Regions from separate parts of the Pseudomonas sp. GW456-E7 genome, predicted to be linked through region 1. Evidence: riboswitches for the same ligand, from Rfam matches in the RefSeq annotation. Region 1 holds a riboswitch; the other holds the start of a gene.
The links. A riboswitch is a leader RNA that binds a small molecule or an ion and turns the genes downstream of it on or off. The one in region 1 is predicted to bind cobalamin.
Positions count from the first base shown of each region.

Region 2: another riboswitch for cobalamin. It lies ahead of cobO (cob(I)yrinic acid a,c-diamide adenosyltransferase); the one in region 1 lies ahead of cobW (cobalamin biosynthesis protein CobW).

Region 1 is NZ_JBWKZB010000053.1:7,413-16,753, reverse strand. It holds gene AC07YV_RS25475 (VWA domain-containing protein) at 1-191, opposite strand, end outside; gene AC07YV_RS25470 (magnesium chelatase ATPase subunit I) at 311-1,318, opposite strand; gene cobN (cobaltochelatase subunit CobN) at 1,468-5,316, opposite strand; gene cobW (cobalamin biosynthesis protein CobW) at 5,320-6,390, opposite strand; cobalamin riboswitch at 6,493-6,705, opposite strand; cobalamin riboswitch at 6,918-7,143, shown strand; gene AC07YV_RS25455 (CbtB domain-containing protein) at 7,266-7,457, shown strand; gene AC07YV_RS25450 (CbtA family protein) at 7,469-8,176, shown strand; gene AC07YV_RS25445 (cobalamin biosynthesis protein) at 8,173-8,586, shown strand; gene cobM (precorrin-4 C(11)-methyltransferase) at 8,671-9,341, shown strand, end outside.
Region 2 is NZ_JBWKZB010000049.1:16,308-25,648, forward strand. It holds gene cobU (bifunctional adenosylcobinamide kinase/adenosylcobinamide-phosphate guanylyltransferase) at 1-347, opposite strand, end outside; gene AC07YV_RS24655 (cobyric acid synthase) at 496-1,947, opposite strand; gene cobD (threonine-phosphate decarboxylase CobD) at 1,944-2,936, opposite strand; gene cbiB (adenosylcobinamide-phosphate synthase CbiB) at 2,929-3,837, opposite strand; gene bluB (5,6-dimethylbenzimidazole synthase) at 3,834-4,484, opposite strand; gene AC07YV_RS24675 (cobyrinic acid a,c-diamide synthase CobB) at 4,481-5,881, opposite strand; gene cobO (cob(I)yrinic acid a,c-diamide adenosyltransferase) at 5,878-6,489, opposite strand; cobalamin riboswitch at 6,572-6,804, opposite strand; gene AC07YV_RS24685 (hypothetical protein) at 6,958-7,542, shown strand; gene AC07YV_RS24690 (PQQ-dependent sugar dehydrogenase) at 7,608-8,921, shown strand; gene AC07YV_RS24695 (O-methyltransferase) at 9,069-9,341, opposite strand, start outside.

The sequences.
Region 1 (9,341 bases):
AACGCCAGTCGTGCGCGCTGGCGATAGGCATCGTCGAACAACTGCGCCAGCAAGCCCTTGGCATCGCTCAATGCCTGATGACGGCGGGTCGATGCGGAGGCATCGACTATTACCAGCCACAGTTCATGGGGCGAACGCGTGCGCAGTTGGAACATCAGGTCGTCGCGCTGACGCGGCCGGCCATTGAGCAAGGTGCCGGGCCAATTGACCGAGCCACTGCGGGCGGCGTGACGCTTGCCCTGTTTGCCATGGTCCAGTCGCCCGGCTCGGGGTCTGGCATTCGCCCCCGCGTCGCAGCGAGGGCGAATGCCTAGGGCTTTTTTGGCCAGCTCGGCACTTCACGTCGTGCGCCGGTCGCCAGCGCCTGGGCAGGCAATTCGCCCCACTGGCCCTGCCCTTCACCCGGATTGTCGTTCTGCGGCGCGGTTTGTTGCGCAGTTTGAGATTGCGCAGGTGCCGGCGGCGAATGCTCGCGACGACGATGGCGCAAGGCGAACTCGGCAACGGCGTCGATATCTTCCTCGGCGATAGCGTTCGCCCCGCGCCAGGCGGCGTGAGCCCGGGCGGCACGCAGCCAGACCAGGTCAGCGCGCAAACCATCGACGCCAGCGGCAAAGCAACGCTCGGTAATCCGGGCCAGCGCCTGGTCGTCGAGGGGAATACTCGCCAGGGCGTTGCGTGCGTGTTGGCAACGTTCACGCAGGGACGCCTGCGCCGCTTCCCATTCGGCGCAGAAACCCTGCGGATCGCTGTCGAAATCCAGGCGACGGCGGATGATCTGGCCTCGTTCGGCCGGTGCTGTGTGGCCACCAAGGGCGACATTCAGGCCGAAACGGTCGAGCAACTGCGGACGCAGTTCACCCTCTTCAGGATTCATGGTGCCAATCAGCACGAACTTCGCCGAGTGCCGATGGGAAATGCCGTCGCGCTCGACCAGATTGGTGCCGCTGGCGGCCACATCGAGCAGCAGGTCAACGAGGTGATCAGGCAACAGATTGACCTCGTCGACGTAGAGCACGCCACCGTCAGCCCTGGCCAGTACGCCGGGTGAGAACTGCGCGCGACCTTCGCCCAGCGCCGCGTCGAGATCGAGGGTGCCGACCAGGCGCTCTTCGGTGGCGCCCAGCGGCAATGTGACGAACTGACCGCTGGCCAGCAGGTCCGCCAGACCACGGGCCAGGGTCGACTTGGCCATCCCGCGCGGGCCTTCGATCAGGACGCCGCCGATTTTCGGGTCGATGGCGGTCAGGTACAGGGCCAGCTTCAAATCGTCGGCGCCGACCACGGCGGAGAGCGGGAAATGCGGGGTGTCGGTCATTGTTCTATCTCGGTCATGGTCGGTGATGTCATAGACACCTGTATCCCTGTGGGAGCGAGCTTGCTCGCGATGGCGTTTGTCCAGTCGAAGAAGATGTTGCCTGACAGACCGCTATCGCGAGCAAGCTCGCTCCCACAGGTTCAAGCGTGTCAGCTGTCTTCTTCTATATCCAGCAACAGATTCTCCAATGCCTCACGGTAGGCGCCCGGCTCCTTCCACATTCCGCGTTGTTGCGCCTCGAGCATGCGTTCAGTCATGTCGCGCAAGGCATGGGGATTGTGTTCACGGACAAAATCCCGGGTGTCAGGGTCGAGCAAATAGGCGTCGGCCAGCAACGCGTACTGGTGATCGTCGATCAACTGCGTGGTGGCATCGAAGGCGAACAGATTATCGACGGTCGCGGCCATTTCGAACGCGCCTTTGTAGCCGTGGCGTTTTACCCCATCGAGCCACTTCGGATTGGCCGCCCGGGAACGGATCACCCGGTTCAGTTCTTCCTTCAAGGTGCGAATCTTCGGCAGGTCCGGCTGACTGTGATCGCCATGATAACTGGCCGCCGCCTCGCCTTTCAGGCTTTCCACCGCCGCGAGCATACCGCCCTGGAACTGGTAGTAATCGTTGGAGTCGAGCAAATCGTGCTCGCGGTTATCCTGGTTTTGCAGTACGGCCTGCACCTGGCTCAGGCGCTGGCTGAACTGTTCACGGGCGGCGGTGCCTTCGTCGGAACCGCCGTAAGCGTAGCCGCCCCAGTTGAGGTAAACCTCGGCCAGGTCCTCGCGGGTTTGCCACAGGCGACCATCGATGGCGCCCTGCACGCCTGCACCGTAGGCCCCGGGCTTGGCCCCGAAAATCCGCCAGCCGGCCTGACGTCGCGCAGCGTCTTCATCCAGCCCGGCCTGCAGCAAGGTTGCACGTTCGGCACGCACCTTGGCCGCCAACGGATTGAGGTCGTCCGCCTCATCCAGGTCGGCCACCGCTTGCACCGCCGCGTCAAACAGCCGGATCAGATTGGCAAAGGCATCGCGGAAGAAACCGGACACGCGCAAGGTCACGTCGACCCGAGGACGGTCGAGCAAACTCAACGGCAGAATCTCGAAATCGTCGACCCGCTGGCTGCCGGTGGCCCAGACCGGGCGCACGCCCATCAACGCCATCGCCTGGGCGATGTCATCGCCGCCGGTGCGCATGGTCGCGGTGCCCCACACCGAGAGGCCGAGCTGGCGCAGATGATCGCCGTGGTCCTGCAGGTGCCGCTCCAGAATCAGGTTGGCCGACTGGAAACCGATGCGCCACGCCGTGGTGGTCGGCAAATTGCGCACGTCCACCGAGTAAAAGTTGCGCCCGGTGGGCAGCACGTCCAGGCGACCGCGACTCGGCGCACCGCTGGGGCCGGCCGGGACGAAGCGACCGCTGAGGGCGTCGAGCAGACCGCGCATTTCCGCTGGGCCGCAGGCGTCCAGGCGCGGGGCGACTACTTCGCGCAAACCATCGATGATGGCCTGCACTTCATTCCAGCCTGCCCCTTGTGGGAGCGGGCTTGCTCGCGAAAGCGGTGGGTCAATCGACATCAATGTTGAGTGTTCAACCGATTCGCGAGCAAGCCCGCTCCCACAGGGGTTATTCAACGCGTCCGAAATCAATTGCGCGGCAAACAGTTCCAGGCGCTCGCGGGTATCGCCCGCCGTGCGCCAGGTATCTTCGCTGATGTCCACAAGAGCCTCGGGACGCGACCCGATCCATGGCTCGGCCAGCGCACAATCCAGCGGATCAAACCCCAACGCAAACGCCTTGGCCAGCGCCCGCAGCAGACTCGATTGCGCGCCTCGGCCATCGCCCCGTGGAATGCGCAACAACGCCAGCAAGGTGTCGATACGCAAGCGCCCGGTGGGCGATTCGCCGAACACATGCAGGCCGTCGCGGATCTGCGACTCTTTCAAGTCGCACAGGTAAGTGTCGAGTCGCGGCAACCAGATCGCTGCGTCGGCATCGCTGTCGAGTGGCTCGTCCAGTTGCAGTTCACGGTCGATGTGCGAGTCGCGTACCAGTTGCAGGATGTCGCGCTGCAACTCCCGAGCGCGGCGCGGATCGAGCAACTGCGCTTCGTAATATTCGTCCGCCAAGAGTTCGAGGTTGCGCAGCGGGCCGTAGGTTTCGGCGCGGGTCAGCGGTGGCATCAGGTGATCGATGATCACCGCCTGGGTGCGCCGCTTGGCCTGGGCGCCCTCGCCCGGGTCATTGACGATGAACGGATAGATGTTCGGCAGCGGCCCGAGCAGCGCATCCGGCCAGCAGTTTTCCGACAGCCCCACACCCTTGCCCGGCAGCCATTCGAGGTTGCCGTGCTTGCCGACGTGGATCACGCCGTGGGCGCCATAGGTGTGGCGCAGCCAGAAGTAAAACGCCAGGTAGCCGTGGGGCGGGACCAGGTCCGGGTCGTGATACACCGCGCTCGGATCGACCTGATAACCCCGCGCCGGTTGAATGCCGACGAAGGTCAGGCCAAAGCGCAGGCCGGCGATCATCATCCGTCCGCTGCGGCACATCGGGTCGTTTTCCGGCGCGCCCCAACGTTCGAGCACCGCCGCACGATTGGCTTCGGGCAGGGCATTGAACATCGCCAAATAGTCGTCCATCCCCAGGCTTTGCTGGCACGGACGCAGGTCGAGGGTATCGAGATCGTTGCTGACGCCCCCCAGCAACTGCTGGATCAGCGCGGTGCCGCTGTCCGGCAATTCGGCCGGCAGCGGATAACCTTCGGCATGCAGTGCCCGCAGGATATTCAGCGCGGCAGCCGGGGTGTCGAGACCGACGCCATTGCCGATGCGCCCGTCGCGGGTCGGGTAATTGGCCAGAATCAAGGCGATGCGTTTTTCGGCATTGGGCACCCGCGCCAGTTCGACCCAGCGCCGCGCCAGTTCGGCAACGAAGTCCATGCGCTCCGGTTGCGGCCGATAGCAGACCACATCCGACTGACTGCGCTCACTGCGCCACGCCAGGTCCTTGAAGCTGATCGGGCGGCTGATGATGCGCCCGTCCAGCTCCGGCAAGGCAATGTGCATCGCCAGATCGCGCGGGCCAAGCCCCTGTTCACTGGCGCGCCAACCCGGTTCGTTGTCCTGGGCACAAATCGCCTGGATCACCGCAATATTGCGCCGGAACGGCCGCAGGTGCGGCGCCTCGGGACTGGACTGGGCGAAGCCGGTGGTGTTCAGGATCACCGAGACACCGGCTTCATCCAGCCAGTCCTCGACCGCGCCCAGGCAGCCTGGCTCTTTCAAACTGGCCAGCGCAATCGGCAACGGATTCAACCCCGCTGCCTGCAAGCGTTGGCAAAAAACATCGATGAAAGCGGTGTTCGCCGCCTGCAAATGCGAGCGGTAAAACAGCACCGCCGCCACCGGTTGACCGGCGTGCCATTCGGCCTGCCAGTCGCTCAGTGCGGCAGAGTGTTTGTGCGGATGGTAGATCGCCGTGCGCGGCAGGGTTTGTGGTTCGCCCCAGGTGTAATCGCGCGCCAGCCAGCGGTTGGCCAGGCAGCGGAAGAAATCCAGGGCATTGCCCATGCCGCCCTGACGCAGAAATTGCCAGAGCCGGTCGCGGTCCTCGGCGCCGACGGTACTCAAGTCGCTGAGCTCTGGGTCGGGGCGGTCATCGCCCGGCACCAGGATCACCTGCACGCTGCGCTGGGACAGCTCGACCAGGCGCTCGATACCGTAACGCCAATAGGCGATGCCGCCGTGCAGCGAAATCAGGATCACCTTGGCGTGACGCAACACCTCATCGACGTACAAATCGACCGAGGCATGGTTCTGCACCTGCATCGGGTTGGCCAGGCGCACACTCGGGTAATCCTCGGGCAACTGCTGCGCCGCCTCGGCGAGCAGCGCCAGGCTGGAGTCGCCGCTGCACAGGACCACCAGCTCGGCGGGGGTTTGTCCAAGGTCGGCGATGTTGTCATCCGACACGAAACCGCCGGGCTGGGTCCTGAGCAGGTGCATGGGTTACACGCTGAGCGCAGCGCGCAGTTGCGCTTCTAGTACGGCGGCGTCCAGTTCCTGGCCGATCAGCACCAGACGGGTGATGCGCGCCTCTTCGGCACCCCACTGGCGGTCGAAGTGCTTGTCGAAACGCGTGCCCACGCCCTGGATCAGCAGGCGCATCGGTTTGTTCGGGACGGCGGCGAAACCTTTGACCCGCAGGATACCGTGCTGGACCACCAACTGGGTCAGCGCGTCCATCAGCAGGCTTTCGTCGGCTTGCGGCAGTTCGATGGAGATCGAATCGAAGGCGTCGTGATCGTGGTCGTCATGATCATCGTCGCCATCGTGATGATGGTCGTGGTGGCTGTGGCGACTGTCGATGTGTTCTTCGGAGCCGGCACCCAGGCCGATCAACACGTCCAGTGGCAGGCGACCGCTGCTGGCTTCGATGATTTTCACCGCTGGCGGCAACTCTTCGGCGACTTCCAGGCGCACGCGGGCCAGGTCGGCCGGGTTGATCAGGTCGGATTTGTTGAGAATCACCAGGTCGGCGCTGGCCAGTTGGTCGGCAAACAGCTCGTGCAATGGCGATTCGTGGTCCAGGTTCGGGTCGAGTTTGCGCTGGGCATCGACCTGGTCCGGGAAGGCGGCAAAGGTGCCGGCGGCCACGGCAGGGCTGTCGACCACGGTGATCACCGCGTCAACGGTGCAGGCACTGCGGATTTCCGGCCACTGGAATGCCTGGACCAGAGGCTTTGGCAGGGCCAGGCCCGACGTTTCGATGAGGATGTGGTCGAGATCGCCGCGACGAGCCACCAGTTCGCGCATCACCGGGAAAAATTCTTCCTGGACGGTGCAGCACAGGCAGCCGTTGGCCAGTTCATAGACACGGCCGTTGGCTTCTTCTTCGGTGCAACCGATGGAGCACTGCTTGAGGATTTCGCCGTCGATGCCCAGCTCGCCAAATTCGTTGACGATCACTGCGATGCGGCGCCCTTGGGCGTTGTCGAGCATGTGCCGCAGCAGCGTGGTTTTACCCGAGCCGAGAAAGCCTGTAACGATGGTGACGGGAAGTTTGGCCAGTGTTTTCATCGGATGCCCTATGGCTAGGTGGCGGGCATACGGGACGACGACCGGCAACGCAGATGCGCGTGCCTGAAGAGTTCGCCACCGGATCACCCCGCCCGGTTGAATTTGAGAATCTGTGTCGAGGCAGGTCTCCTGGCTGACGGTGTGCCGGCCTTGGGCCTGGCATTCGCTGCGCCTTCCCGCCGGCCTCATGGATTGAGCCTGCAGTGGCGTGGCAACGAACATCACCGTTCACAGTTGCGGGGGCAGCCGCGGCATCGACCGCGTTCCCTTCTTAGCTTCGACAAACGCCGAAGAACCTCGAAAGCGCAAGGCTACGCATGGTATTGGGGCGGGTCAATCTTTGCCCGGCTCCCCCAACCTTATTGACTGCACCATTCCCCTGTAGGAGCTGCCGCAGGCTGCGATCTTTTGATCTTGATTGTAAAAAGCAAGATCAAAAGATCGCAGCCTGCGGCAGCTCCTACAGAGATCGTTTCGATTCAGTTGAGAACCCTTGCCAATTGACGCCCAACCCTCGCCCATGCTCTCCTACGCATCTTGTTACGGGTGCCCTTCACAGGGTGAAACGGGAAACCGGTGAATCATGTGCTTTACTCTAAAGCCATGTCAGTCCGGTGCTGCCCCCGCAACGGTAAGCGAGCGAAGCATCAGATCCACTGTGCCACTGCGGCATGGGAAGGTGGTGTTTTCAGGTTCAGGCCCAAGCCTTTGCCCCTCGTGAGCCCGGAGACCGGCCCGCAACATAAAGTGACCATAACGATCACTGAAACAACAAACCCGCGGTGGGCGGGCGCTGTTTGAAACGCTGCGCGCCTGGTCGTGCAGTTTTTTGCATGCGCTCTTGATTCCCCGCTGACAGACCAGAGGGAAACGCCATGTCGATCATCAGCAGCACCGGCCACACTACAGCCAGCACCACTTCTACCCTGACTCAACGTCTGACCGCCGCCGTCTGCGCGTCGATCCTGGGCGCGTGCCTGGTGTATTTCGCCGGTTTCTCGCACATCGAAGCGGTGCACAATGCCGCCCACGATACCCGTCACAGCTCCGCGTTCCCGTGCCATTGAGACCTGCTGACATGATCAAGCGTATTGCGCAAACCGCAGGTTTCACCGGGCTGCTGGCCGCCCTGTTGCTGACCCTGCTGCAAAGTTTCTGGGTCGCGCCCCTGATTCTTCAGGCCGAAACCTACGAAAAAGCCGAACCGGCTGCCGTTGAAATGCATGAACACGCCGATGGCGCGATGGCTGCCCACACCCACGACGCCGAAGCCTGGGAGCCGGAAGACGGCTGGCAGCGCGTGCTGTCGACCACTGGCGGCAACCTGGTGGTGGCCGTCGGTTTCGCCCTGATGCTGGCCGGCCTGTACACCTTGCGTGCGCCGACCAAAACCTCCCAGGGCCTGCTCTGGGGCCTGGCCGGCTATGCGACCTTCGTGCTCGCGCCGACCCTCGGCCTGCCACCTGAACTGCCAGGCACGGCCGCCGCCGATCTGGCACAACGGCAACTGTGGTGGATCGGTACCGCCGCCTCCACCGCCGTCGGTATCGCGCTGATCGTGTTCAGCCGTCACTGGCTGATGAAAGTCCTCGGCGTGGCGATCCTTGCCGTTCCCCATGTGATTGGCGCACCGCAGCCGCAAGTGCATTCGATGCTCGCTCCGGAGGCACTGGAAACCCAATTCAAAATCGCTTCGCAACTGACCAACGTGGCGTTCTGGCTGGCCCTGGGCCTGATCAGCGCCTGGTTGTTCCGTCGCAAAAGCGATGGCCAATACCACGCATGACGGACGTCAGCACAGCGCCGACCCTGGTGGTCGGCCTGGGCTGCCAAAAGGGCTGCCCCGTCAGTACCTTGCTGGCGCTGCTCGACCAGGCACTGGAGGCGCACCAGATTGCCCGCCATGAAATCAAGGCCCTGGCCAGCATCGATTCGAAGCGCGACGAACCTGCACTGATTGAACTGGCGCAGCAGCTTGGCCTGGAATTGATGTATTTCAGCAGTGAACAACTGGCCCCCTATGAGCCGCAACTCAGCCATCAATCGCAAATAGCGTTTGAACGCACCGGTTGCTACGGCGTGGCGGAAAGCGCCGCACTGGCCCTGGCCGAACAACTGGCCCAGGCCCCGGCAAAACTGCTGATTCCCCGACAAAAATATGCCCAGGCAACCCTGGCATTGGCTGGCGCGGCATAAAATCCCCGATAATCCCCGCCTCGATCATGAACATTCTTCATCTGAAGCCCTGTTCAGCCCCTTTTATCCCCTCAGGAACCGACGATGACCGTCTACTTCATTGGCGCAGGTCCCGGCGACCCCGAACTGATTACCGTCAAGGGCCAGCGGCTGATTCGCAGTTGCCCGGTGATCATTTATGCCGGCTCTCTAGTGCCCGCTGCCGTACTGGAAGGTCATTGTGCGGAGCAGGTAGTCAACAGCGCCGAACTGCACCTGGAACAGATCATCGACCTGTTCAAGGCCGCCCACGCCAAAGGCCAGGACGTGGCCCGGGTACACTCCGGCGATCCGAGCCTGTATGGCGCCATTGGCGAACAGATTCGCTATCTGCGTGAGCTGGGCATTGCGTTCGAAATCGTTCCGGGCGTGACGGCCACCGCCGCTTGTGCAGCACTTCTGGGTGCAGAACTGACGCTGCCGGACGTTTCACAGAGCGTGATCCTGACTCGCTACGCCGACAAGACCACCATGCCACCCGGAGAGGAATTCGCCAGCCTGGCCCAACACGGCGCGACCATGGCGATTCATTTGGGGGTCAATCACCTGCCGAAGATCGTTGAGGAACTGCTGCCGCATTACGGCGCCGATTGTCCGATTGCGGTGGTTCACCGCGCGAGCTGGCCGGATCAGGACTGGGTGACGGGAACGCTTGAGGACATTGCCGAAAAGGTTGCCGCCAAAGGGTTTCGGCGCACGGCGTTGATTCTGGTGGG
Region 2 (9,341 bases), on a different contig from region 1:
CCCGGCAGCGACGCCAGGCAGTCCAGCAAGGCATCACGCTCGGCTTGCAAGCGCTCGGCATCGTCGAGCATCAGCAGGTTGGTCAGCCACAGGGTCAGGCAATCCACCAGCAGGCAGTGGTCGGCACGGGCGCTTTCACGCAGTATCCGGGCCAGTTCGAGCGGTTCCTCAATCAGTGCCCATTCGGCAGGACGACGGGCACGGTGATGGGCGACCCGCTCGCTCATCTCGCCATCCAGTGGTTGGCTGGTGGCGATGTAGGTCACGGTCAGGGCGCTGTCGATGGCGAGTTTTTCAGCCAGGCGACTTTTGCCGGAGCGGGCGCCGCCGAGGATCAGTTGGAGCATTGCTTATTCCTTAAAATCTTCGGGGAGGCGACGGCCCTCATCGCGAGCAAGCTCGCTCCCACAATTGATCCAGGCTGAATATATATTTTGAGTACACCTCGTAACCTGTGGGAGCGAGCTTGCTCGCGATGGGGCCGCAACAGCCACCTCAGAACCCACAGAGCCGACGCAGCAGAGAAGTATCCAGATGCTTCTCCACCAGATCCGCCAGCCGCTCGATATCGCGCTCGCGCAAGCCGTGGTAATCCACGTCCTGCACCTCCTGCAAACCCGCCCAGCGCAACAGCGCACTGCACGCCGCCGGCGATTCGAACAGCCCGTGCAGGTAGGTGCCGAAAATCTGCCCGTCAGCACTTTGCGCACCGTCGCAGCGGCCGTCATCCAGTTGCACGGCGGCGTTTTCCAGGGCCGGGCCGGTGGTCACGCCAGCATGAATTTCATAGCCTGATACCGGCGCATCTTCCAGCGCCAGGCGACCGCACACATTGCGCAGCTGTTTCTCTTGTTCGAGCCGGGTCTGGAACGCCAGCAGCCCCAGACCGGCGCTGGAACCCGGCGCGCCCTCGAGGCCCAACGGGTCATGCACCTGCTCACCGAGCATCTGCAGGCCGCCACAGATCCCCAGCAGTTTTCCGCCGTAACGCAGATGCCGGGCAATCGAGGTTTCCCAGCCGTTGGCCCGCAGGTACGCGAGGTCGCTGCGGACACTTTTCGAACCGGGAAGAATGATCAGGTCGGCGGGCGGAACCGCCTGGCCGGGCCCGATGAATTGCAGGTCCACTTGCGGATGCAGGCGCAGTGGATCGAAATCGGTGTGATTGCTGATGCGCGGCAGCACCGGCACCACCACCTTCAGCACCCGTTCGACTTTATCGGTCTGGCGTTGATCGATGCCGTCTTCGGCCTCCAGGTGCAGATCCATCACGTAGGGCAGCACACCCATCACCGGTTTGCCGGTGCGCTCTTCAAGCCAGTCGAGACCGGGTTGCAGCAACGCGATGTCACCGCGAAAACGATTGATGATGAAGCCTTTGACCCGCGCCTGTTCGCTCGGCGACAGCAGTTCGAGGGTACCCACCAGATGGGCGAAAACCCCGCCGCGATTGATATCGGCAATCAGCAACACCGGACAATCCACCGCTTCGGCGAAGCCCATGTTGGCGATGTCGCCGGCACGCAAATTGATTTCTGCCGGCGAACCTGCACCTTCAACCATCACCAGCGGATAGGCCGCGCTCAAGCGCTCGTGGGAGGCCAGCACCGCTTGCATGGCGATGCTTTTGTAGTCGTGATAGGCGACGGCGTTCATGGTCGTTACGGCGCGGCCATGGATGATCACCTGGGCACCGGTGTCACTGTTGGGCTTGAGCAATACCGGATTCATGTCGGTGTGCGGTTCGAGGTGCGCGGCCTGGGCCTGAACCGCCTGGGCACGGCCAATCTCGCCGCCGTCGGCGGTCACCGCACTGTTGAGTGCCATGTTCTGTGGCTTGAACGGCACTACCCTGACGCCCTGACGCGTGGCCCAACGGCACAACGCAGTCACCAGCGTGCTTTTACCGGCATCCGACGTGGTGCCCTGCACCATCAGCGTGGTCATTGGTTTTCCTTGGCGAAATCTTCGAATGCCTGCGCCAGTCGCACCCAGGCAGCTTCGTCACCGGGCAGGCCGAATCGCAGGCTGCTGTTGTGCGTGAACAACCGCAGGAGAATGCCGCGCCGGGCCATGAACTCATTCAGTGTTTCGGCGCGCTCGGTGATCAGCCACTGGAACAGCGCACAGCCGCCCTGGGGCTCGAAGCCGTGTTGCTGCAGCAACGACGCCAGGCGCTCGCTGGCCTCTTCGGTGCGCAGCCGTTGCCGCGTTTGCCCCTCGGTATCGCGCAGGCAGGCCTGCCCCACTACCCGGGTTGCCCCGCTCACGGCCCAGGGCCCCACTTGTTCTGCCAGCAACTTGAGCAACTTGCGCTCGGCCAGCACAAACCCCAGGCGCACACCGGCCAGGCCGAAGAACTTGCCGAAGGAGCGCAAGACGATCAGCCCGACCTGATGGGCAAACGGCGCCAGGCTCAGTTGCGGCGTGTTATCCATGAACGCTTCGTCCACCACCAGCCAGCCACCGCGCTGGGCCAGTCGCGTGTGCCAGTCGAGCAGCCGACTGGGGGTGAGGCTCAGGCCCGTGGGGTTATTCGGATTGACCACCACCAGCACGTCGAAACTGTCGAGAAAGAAGTCGACTTCCTGCTCCAGCACTTCCCGCACGATATAGCCGTTGCGACGCCACGCTTCGGCGTGCTCGGCGTAGCAGGGCGACAACACACCCACCTTGCCCGCCCGCCGTAATCGCGGCAGCAGCTGGATCGCCATTTGCGAACCGGCCACCGGCAATGCCTGCAAGGTGCCGTAGTAATCACAGGCGGCCTGTTCCAGACCATCGTCCGCCTCCGGCAAACGGGCCCAGGCCCGCAGCGGAATATCCGGCACCGGGAACGGCCAGGGCGCAAGGCCCGTCGACAGGTCCAGCCAGTCGGCTTCATCTATGCCATATTCGAGCGCTGCCCTGCGCAATCGGCCACCGTGCTCAAGCATAAAATTCAGCCCCCAGGCAGAGAATCAGCAGCCATAACCATACCCCGCGCTGGACCAGTTGCCAGCCCCGGTCAATGGAGTCGGCGTCCGCCGGCACACCTTCGCCCAGTTGCGGACGCTGGTGCAGTTCGCCGTGATAAATCGCCGCGCCGCCCAATTCGACGCCAAGGGCCCCCGCCCCAGCCGCCATCACCGGGCCGGCGTTCGGGCTGTCCCAGGTCGGGCCCTGGGTGCGCCAGCATTTCAACGCCAGCCGGGTTTTGCCCAGCAGCGCATACGTCAGTGCCACCAGACGCGCTGGAATGTAATTGAGCACGTCGTCGATCTTCGCCGCCGCCCAGCCGAATCGTTCGAAGCGCTCATTGCGATAGCCCCACATCGCATCCAGCGTATTGCTCAGGCGATAGAGCACCACGCCCGGCGCACCGGCCACGGCAAACCAGAACAACGCGGCGAACACCGCGTCGCTGCCGTTCTCCAGCACCGACTCGGTGGCGGCACGGGCGACTTCGGTTTTATCCAGGTCACTGGTTTTACGGCTGACCAGATAACTCACACGCTTGCGTGCTTCATCCAGATCATCGCCACGCAAGGCCTTGGCCACCGGCGTGACGTGTTCACCGAGGCTGCGCATGCCGAGGGCGCAATAGAGCGCGAGAATCTCGACGATCCAGCCGACGTAAGGCGCCCAGGAGAATGCCGTGACCAACAGCACCAGCGGCAGCACGGCGATCACCCACGCGGTGACGCCATGGCTGCGCCAGCCGCGACCGCCGCCGTTGAAACGTTGCTCGATGCGATCGGCAAAACGGCCGAACGCCACCAGCGGATGCCAGCGTTTGGGTTCACCCAGCAGCGCATCCAGCGCAACCGCGGCGACACTCAACAACGCCACACTCATTGACTCACTCCCCAATAGTTCTCATAAAGCAATTCATGCAGCGGACGCGCCTGCGCCCAGCCTTCGAGCACCAGCATCGGCGCCGGGTAGAACGTCTTTACCGGTCCCAGGCACAGCACCGCCAGCGGTTTGGCTCCCGGCGGCAGCTTCAGCAGGTCCGCCAGTGCCTGGGGTTCGAACAGCGACACCCAGCCCATGCCCAGCCCTTCGGCGCGGGACGCGAGCCACAGGTTCTGGATGGCACAGGACAGCGAGGCCATGTCCATTTCCGGCAAGGTGCGGCGACCGAAGATATGCTGCTCGCGGTCGTCCATCAGTGCGGCGACCAGGACCTCGGCGCAATCGTTGATGCCTTCCACCTTGAGCTTCATGAATTCGTCGCTACGCTCGCCGAGGGCTTCGGCGGTGCGGATGCGCTCTTCTTCCACCAGGGCCTGGATTTGCCCGCGCAAGGCGCGATCACTGATGCGGATGAAGCGCCAGGGCTGCATCAGGCCGACGCTGGGTGCCTGATGCGCAGCTTCAAGCAGGCGCTGGAGCAACTCGGGCTCGACGCTGCCACCACTGAAGTGGCGCATGTCGCGGCGCTCGCCGATGGCGCGGTAGACCGCTGCGCGTTCGGCTTCGGTGAATGCGTTGTCTGTCATGGCCTCTTCGCGAGCAAGCCCGCTCCCACATTTAAAAGTGAGCTGCCTGAAGACATGCAATCCCCTGTGGGAGCGGGCTTGCTCGCGAAGGCGGCCTCAAGGTCCGGCGCAAACAGCGCGGCAATCGCCGTGGGATTGGACGGAAAATAAAAGTGCACATAAGAGGCAGTCATCCGCCCCTCACGATAAACCGCTTCCGCGCCGCGCCCGCCGTTAGGGCTCACGCCCCGGGCAATCGGCGCCAGTTCAGTGCTGGTCAGCGAATGGTGATAGGTGTGCCCGCGCAGCGGACCTTCCGGCAGTTCCACCGCTTGCAGCGCCAGCGCCGCCAGACGCTTTTGCATGACCGCATCACCGGCCAGCAAGCCCGCCAGTTCCGCGCGAGTGCCCTCGACATCGGTCAGGGAATCGAGCAGATACAGCATGCCGCCACACTCGGCAAGCAAGGGTTTGCCCGCCTGGTGGTGGGCGCGGATCGCCTCGAGCATCGCGGTGTTTTGCGCCAGCGCGACATGGTGCAGCTCCGGGTAACCGCCCGGCAGATACAGGCTGTCCGCCTCCGGCAATTGGCGGTCGCGGATCGGCGAGAAGAATGACAGCTCGGCGCCCATCGCCCGCAGCAAATCCAGGCTCGCACCGTAGGTGAACGCAAAGGCTTCGTCACGGGCCACGGCAATGCGCACACCGGCCAGTAGCGGTTCGGCGACGATGACATCGGGGGCGGCGAACTCGACGGCCGGTGGCAGCGCGACCTCGCAACTGTTGGCCAGGGCATCGGCTGCCGCATCGAGGCGCAGGTCGAGATCGTTCAGCTCACTGGCTTGAACCAGCCCCAGGTGTCGGCTCGGCAGTTCAATCCCGGTTTCCCGGGACAGCGCGCCGTACCAGCGCAATCCTTCAGTCAGGCTGCCCTCGAGCAATTGCGCGTGGCGCAGCGTGCCGACGCGGTTGGCCAGCACGCCGGCGAACGGCAAGTCCGGCTGATAACGCGCCAGCCCCAGGGCCAGTGCGCCGAAGGTCTGGGCCATGGCGGTGCCGTCGATCACACCCAGTACCGGCACACCGAAATGCCGCGCCAGATCGGCGCTCGACGGCGTACCGTCGAACAGCCCCATGACGCCTTCGATCAGGATCAGGTCGGCTTCAGCGGCGGCTTCCCACAGCAACCGGCGACTCTCCTGCTCGCCGACCATCCACATGTCCAGTTGATACACCGGTGCACCGCTGGCACGTTCGAGGATCATCGGATCGAGAAAGTCGGGGCCGCACTTGAACACACGGACCTTGCGCCCCTGATTGCGATGCAACCGGGCCAGCGCCGCGGTGACGGTGGTCTTGCCCTGGCCGGAGGCCGGCGCGGCAATCAGAACCGCCGGGCAATGGCGAGGCTGGTTCACAGCTCGACGCCTTTCTGCGCTTTGATCCCGGCCTGAAAGGCGTGCTTGATCATGCCCATTTCGGTGACCGTGTCGGCCATCTCGATCATTTCCGGCTTGGCGGCACGCCCGGTGACCACCACGTGTTGCATCGGCGGCCGGGCCTGCAAGTCGCTGAGCACCTGATCGAGATCGAGGTAGCCGTGCTTGAGGGCGATGTTCAGCTCATCCAGCACCACCAGGCCGATGGACGGATCGCGCAGCAGTTCCCGGGACACCGCCCACGCTGCTTCGGCGGCAGCGATGTCGCGCTGACGGTCCTGGGTTTCCCAGGTAAACCCTTCGCCCATCACATGAAAACGCACCTGCTCGGGAAAGCGCCGGAAGAACAACTCTTCGCCGGTACTGTTGCGGCCCTTGATGAACTGCACCACGCCGCATTGCATGCCGTGCCCCATGGCGCGGGCGAGCATGCCGAAGGCCGAACTGCTCTTGCCCTTGCCGTTACCGGTCAGCACCAGCAACAGACCACACTCGTTCGGGGAATTGGCGATGCGCTCGTCGATCACGGCTTTTTTGCGCTGCATGCGCGCCAGGTGGCGTTCGTCACGATCGGGGGTATCAGTCATGGGGGAGCTCTCCGTTGAGACAGGAATAACGGCGGGCAGGCACAGCAATAGAAGGCAACAAGCCTGGCATCGCCCACCGTGATGCCGCTGGATGAATCAGGCCGGTCTCCGGGCTCATGAGTGGCGCGTAGCCAGACTGCGCGCCTTCCCGCATCGAATCGACACAGTGGCATCAGACACAGTTTTCACTCATTTACCGTTGCGGGGGCAGCGCCGGAATTGCGGGTCTTCGACCAACAGAAGAACTCGCTCACCGGCTTCCCTGTTTCACTCTGTCGACCCAAGTCACAGAGCACCTGAAACAAGCCGCGAAGGTTAGAGGGTTGGGGGTGGAGCGTCAATTAAAGCCGGGAGGCCATCGGCCGAATAACTGTCGTCACTCAAAAAACTGACGTCAATCTTGTGCCTCGCTCTCAGCAGTGATATCAAAGAGCCACAACCTCACAACACAATAACAAGGGTGAGCCCATGCAAGGCATGATCATCAGCAATCCAAAGCTGGAATTCCTGCGCCCTGTGCTCGAGCGCTGGTTCGAATGCATCGACCGCTATAACGCCGTCCGCGGTGATGGCGACACCCCCTACTGGCACGACGAAAAAGCCAATCTCGGACTGCTGTCTGCCGCCGCCTGGATGGCCGAGATGGTCACACTGCAACAGACGCCCACCCGCAAGCAGACCGAAGAAGGCGAACGCAACAGCCGCGCCGACCTGTTCCTCGCCTCGCCCGAAACCCGCGCCTACATCCAGACCAGCCAGCGCTGGCCACGGGTCAACAGCCTCAATCTGAGCCAGGCCCTGCTCGACATCGCCAGCGATGCGAAGCGCCTGAGCCACGCCAGCGACCTGAAACTCGGCTGCCTGTTCGTCGCCCCGCAAAAAGCCCAGCAAGGCGCGACACCGGAGGAACTCCAGGACATGGTCGACGACCTGCAAAAGGAACACACCTGCGCGGTCGCCTGGTATTTCCCGTATGCCTACCGCAAGTTGCGCAATGAAGCCGGCAACTATCACCCCGGCATTGCGGTGCTGTTCAAGGAAGCACGTGGCTAGGGGTTGAACCATTGGACGACAACGCGTCTCTATGATTAGAACAAGGCACTCATAGGGAAACCCGTATGCGCACGCCCCCGCTCGTTCTCGTTATCGCGATCTGCGGAGGGCTCGCCGGTTGCAGTGAGACCGCCGGCCTGCAAGTCTCCGACGGCACCGGCCCTTCACCCCAACTGCCGCCCCCCAACAAGACCCTGCTCCCAACTGTGAACATCGCCCCGGCCATCGGCTGGCCACAGGGCGCGAAACCCGTCGCCGCCGCGGGCACTCAAGTAGCCCCTTTTGCCGAAGACCTGGATCACCCCCGCTGGCTTTATGTGCTGCCCAACGGCGACGTGCTGGTGGCGGAAACCAACGCACCACCCAAACCCGAAGACGGCAAAGGCATTCGCGGCTGGGTCATGAAGCAAGTCATGGGGCGCGCCGGAGCTCGCGTGCCCAGCGCGAACCGCATCACCTTGCTGCGCGACAAGGACCACGACGGCGTCGCGGAAACCCGCACGGTGTTTCTGCAAAACCTCAACTCGCCCTTCGGCATGACCCTGGTCGGCAAGGACTTGTATGTGGCCGACACTGATCGCCTGCTGCGCTTTCACTATGAAAGTGGCGATACGCAGATCAAGTCACCGCCGGTCAAAGTGGTCGACTTGCCGGGCGGCCCACTGAACCACCACTGGACCAAAAACGTCATCGCCAGCAAGGACGGCCGTAAGCTCTACGTCACCGTGGGCTCCAACAGCAACGTCGCGGAAAACGGCATGGACAAGGAAGAAGGTCGCGCAGCGATCTGGGAAGTGGACCGCGCCACCGGCCAGCAGCGGATCTTCGCCTCCGGCCTGCGCAACCCCAACGGCATGGCCTGGGAGCCGCGCAGTGGCGCGCTGTGGACCGCGGTCAACGAGCGGGATGAAATCGGCAGCGACCTGGTCCCGGACTACATCACCTCGGTCAAGGACGGCGCGTTCTATGGCTGGCCGTACAGTTACTACGGCCAGCATGTCGATATTCGCGTCGAACCGCAAAACCCCGACCTGGTGGCCAAGGCCATCGCTCCGGACTATGCCGTCGGCCCACACACGGCATCACTGGGCCTGACCTTCGCTGAAAACAGCAAGCTGCCGCCGCCCTTCACCCAAGGAGCCTTCATCGGGCAGCACGGCTCCTGGAACCGTAACCCCCACAGTGGCTACAAAGTGATTTTCGTGCCGTTCAGCGCAGGCAAACCTGCGGGGACACCGATTGAAGTGCTCAGCGGTTTTCTCAACGAAAAGGAAGAAGCCATGGGCCGCCCGGTGGGCGTGGTGATCGACCGGCAGGGCGATCTGCTGGTGGCTGATGATGTGGGGAACAAGGTGTGGCGGGTGTCGGCTGCTAGGTAACGTTATCACTGAAACATAAAAACCTGTGGGAGCGAGCTTGCTCCGGGCGGCGATCCGACGATGAGGCCAGCACACTCAACATCCTGGTTGACTGACATGCCGCCTTCGCGAGCAAGCTCGCTCCCACAGGGTTCAGGGTTCAGGGTTCTAGCGCTTGCGGCAGAGTGTGAGCCCGTCACCCAACGGCAACAACGACAGATCCACCCGCACGTCATCCTTCAACGCCAGGTTGAGCGCCTGGATCGCCCGGGTGTCCGCGCTCTCGGGGTTGCTCTCAAGCACGCGCCCGCTCCACAGGGTGTTGTCGAACAGCACCAGCCCGCCGACCCGCAGCAAACGCAGGGCATGCTCCAGATAACGCGGGTAGTTGGCCTTGTCGGCATCGATGAACACCAGGTCGAACTGCTCGCCCTGACCTTG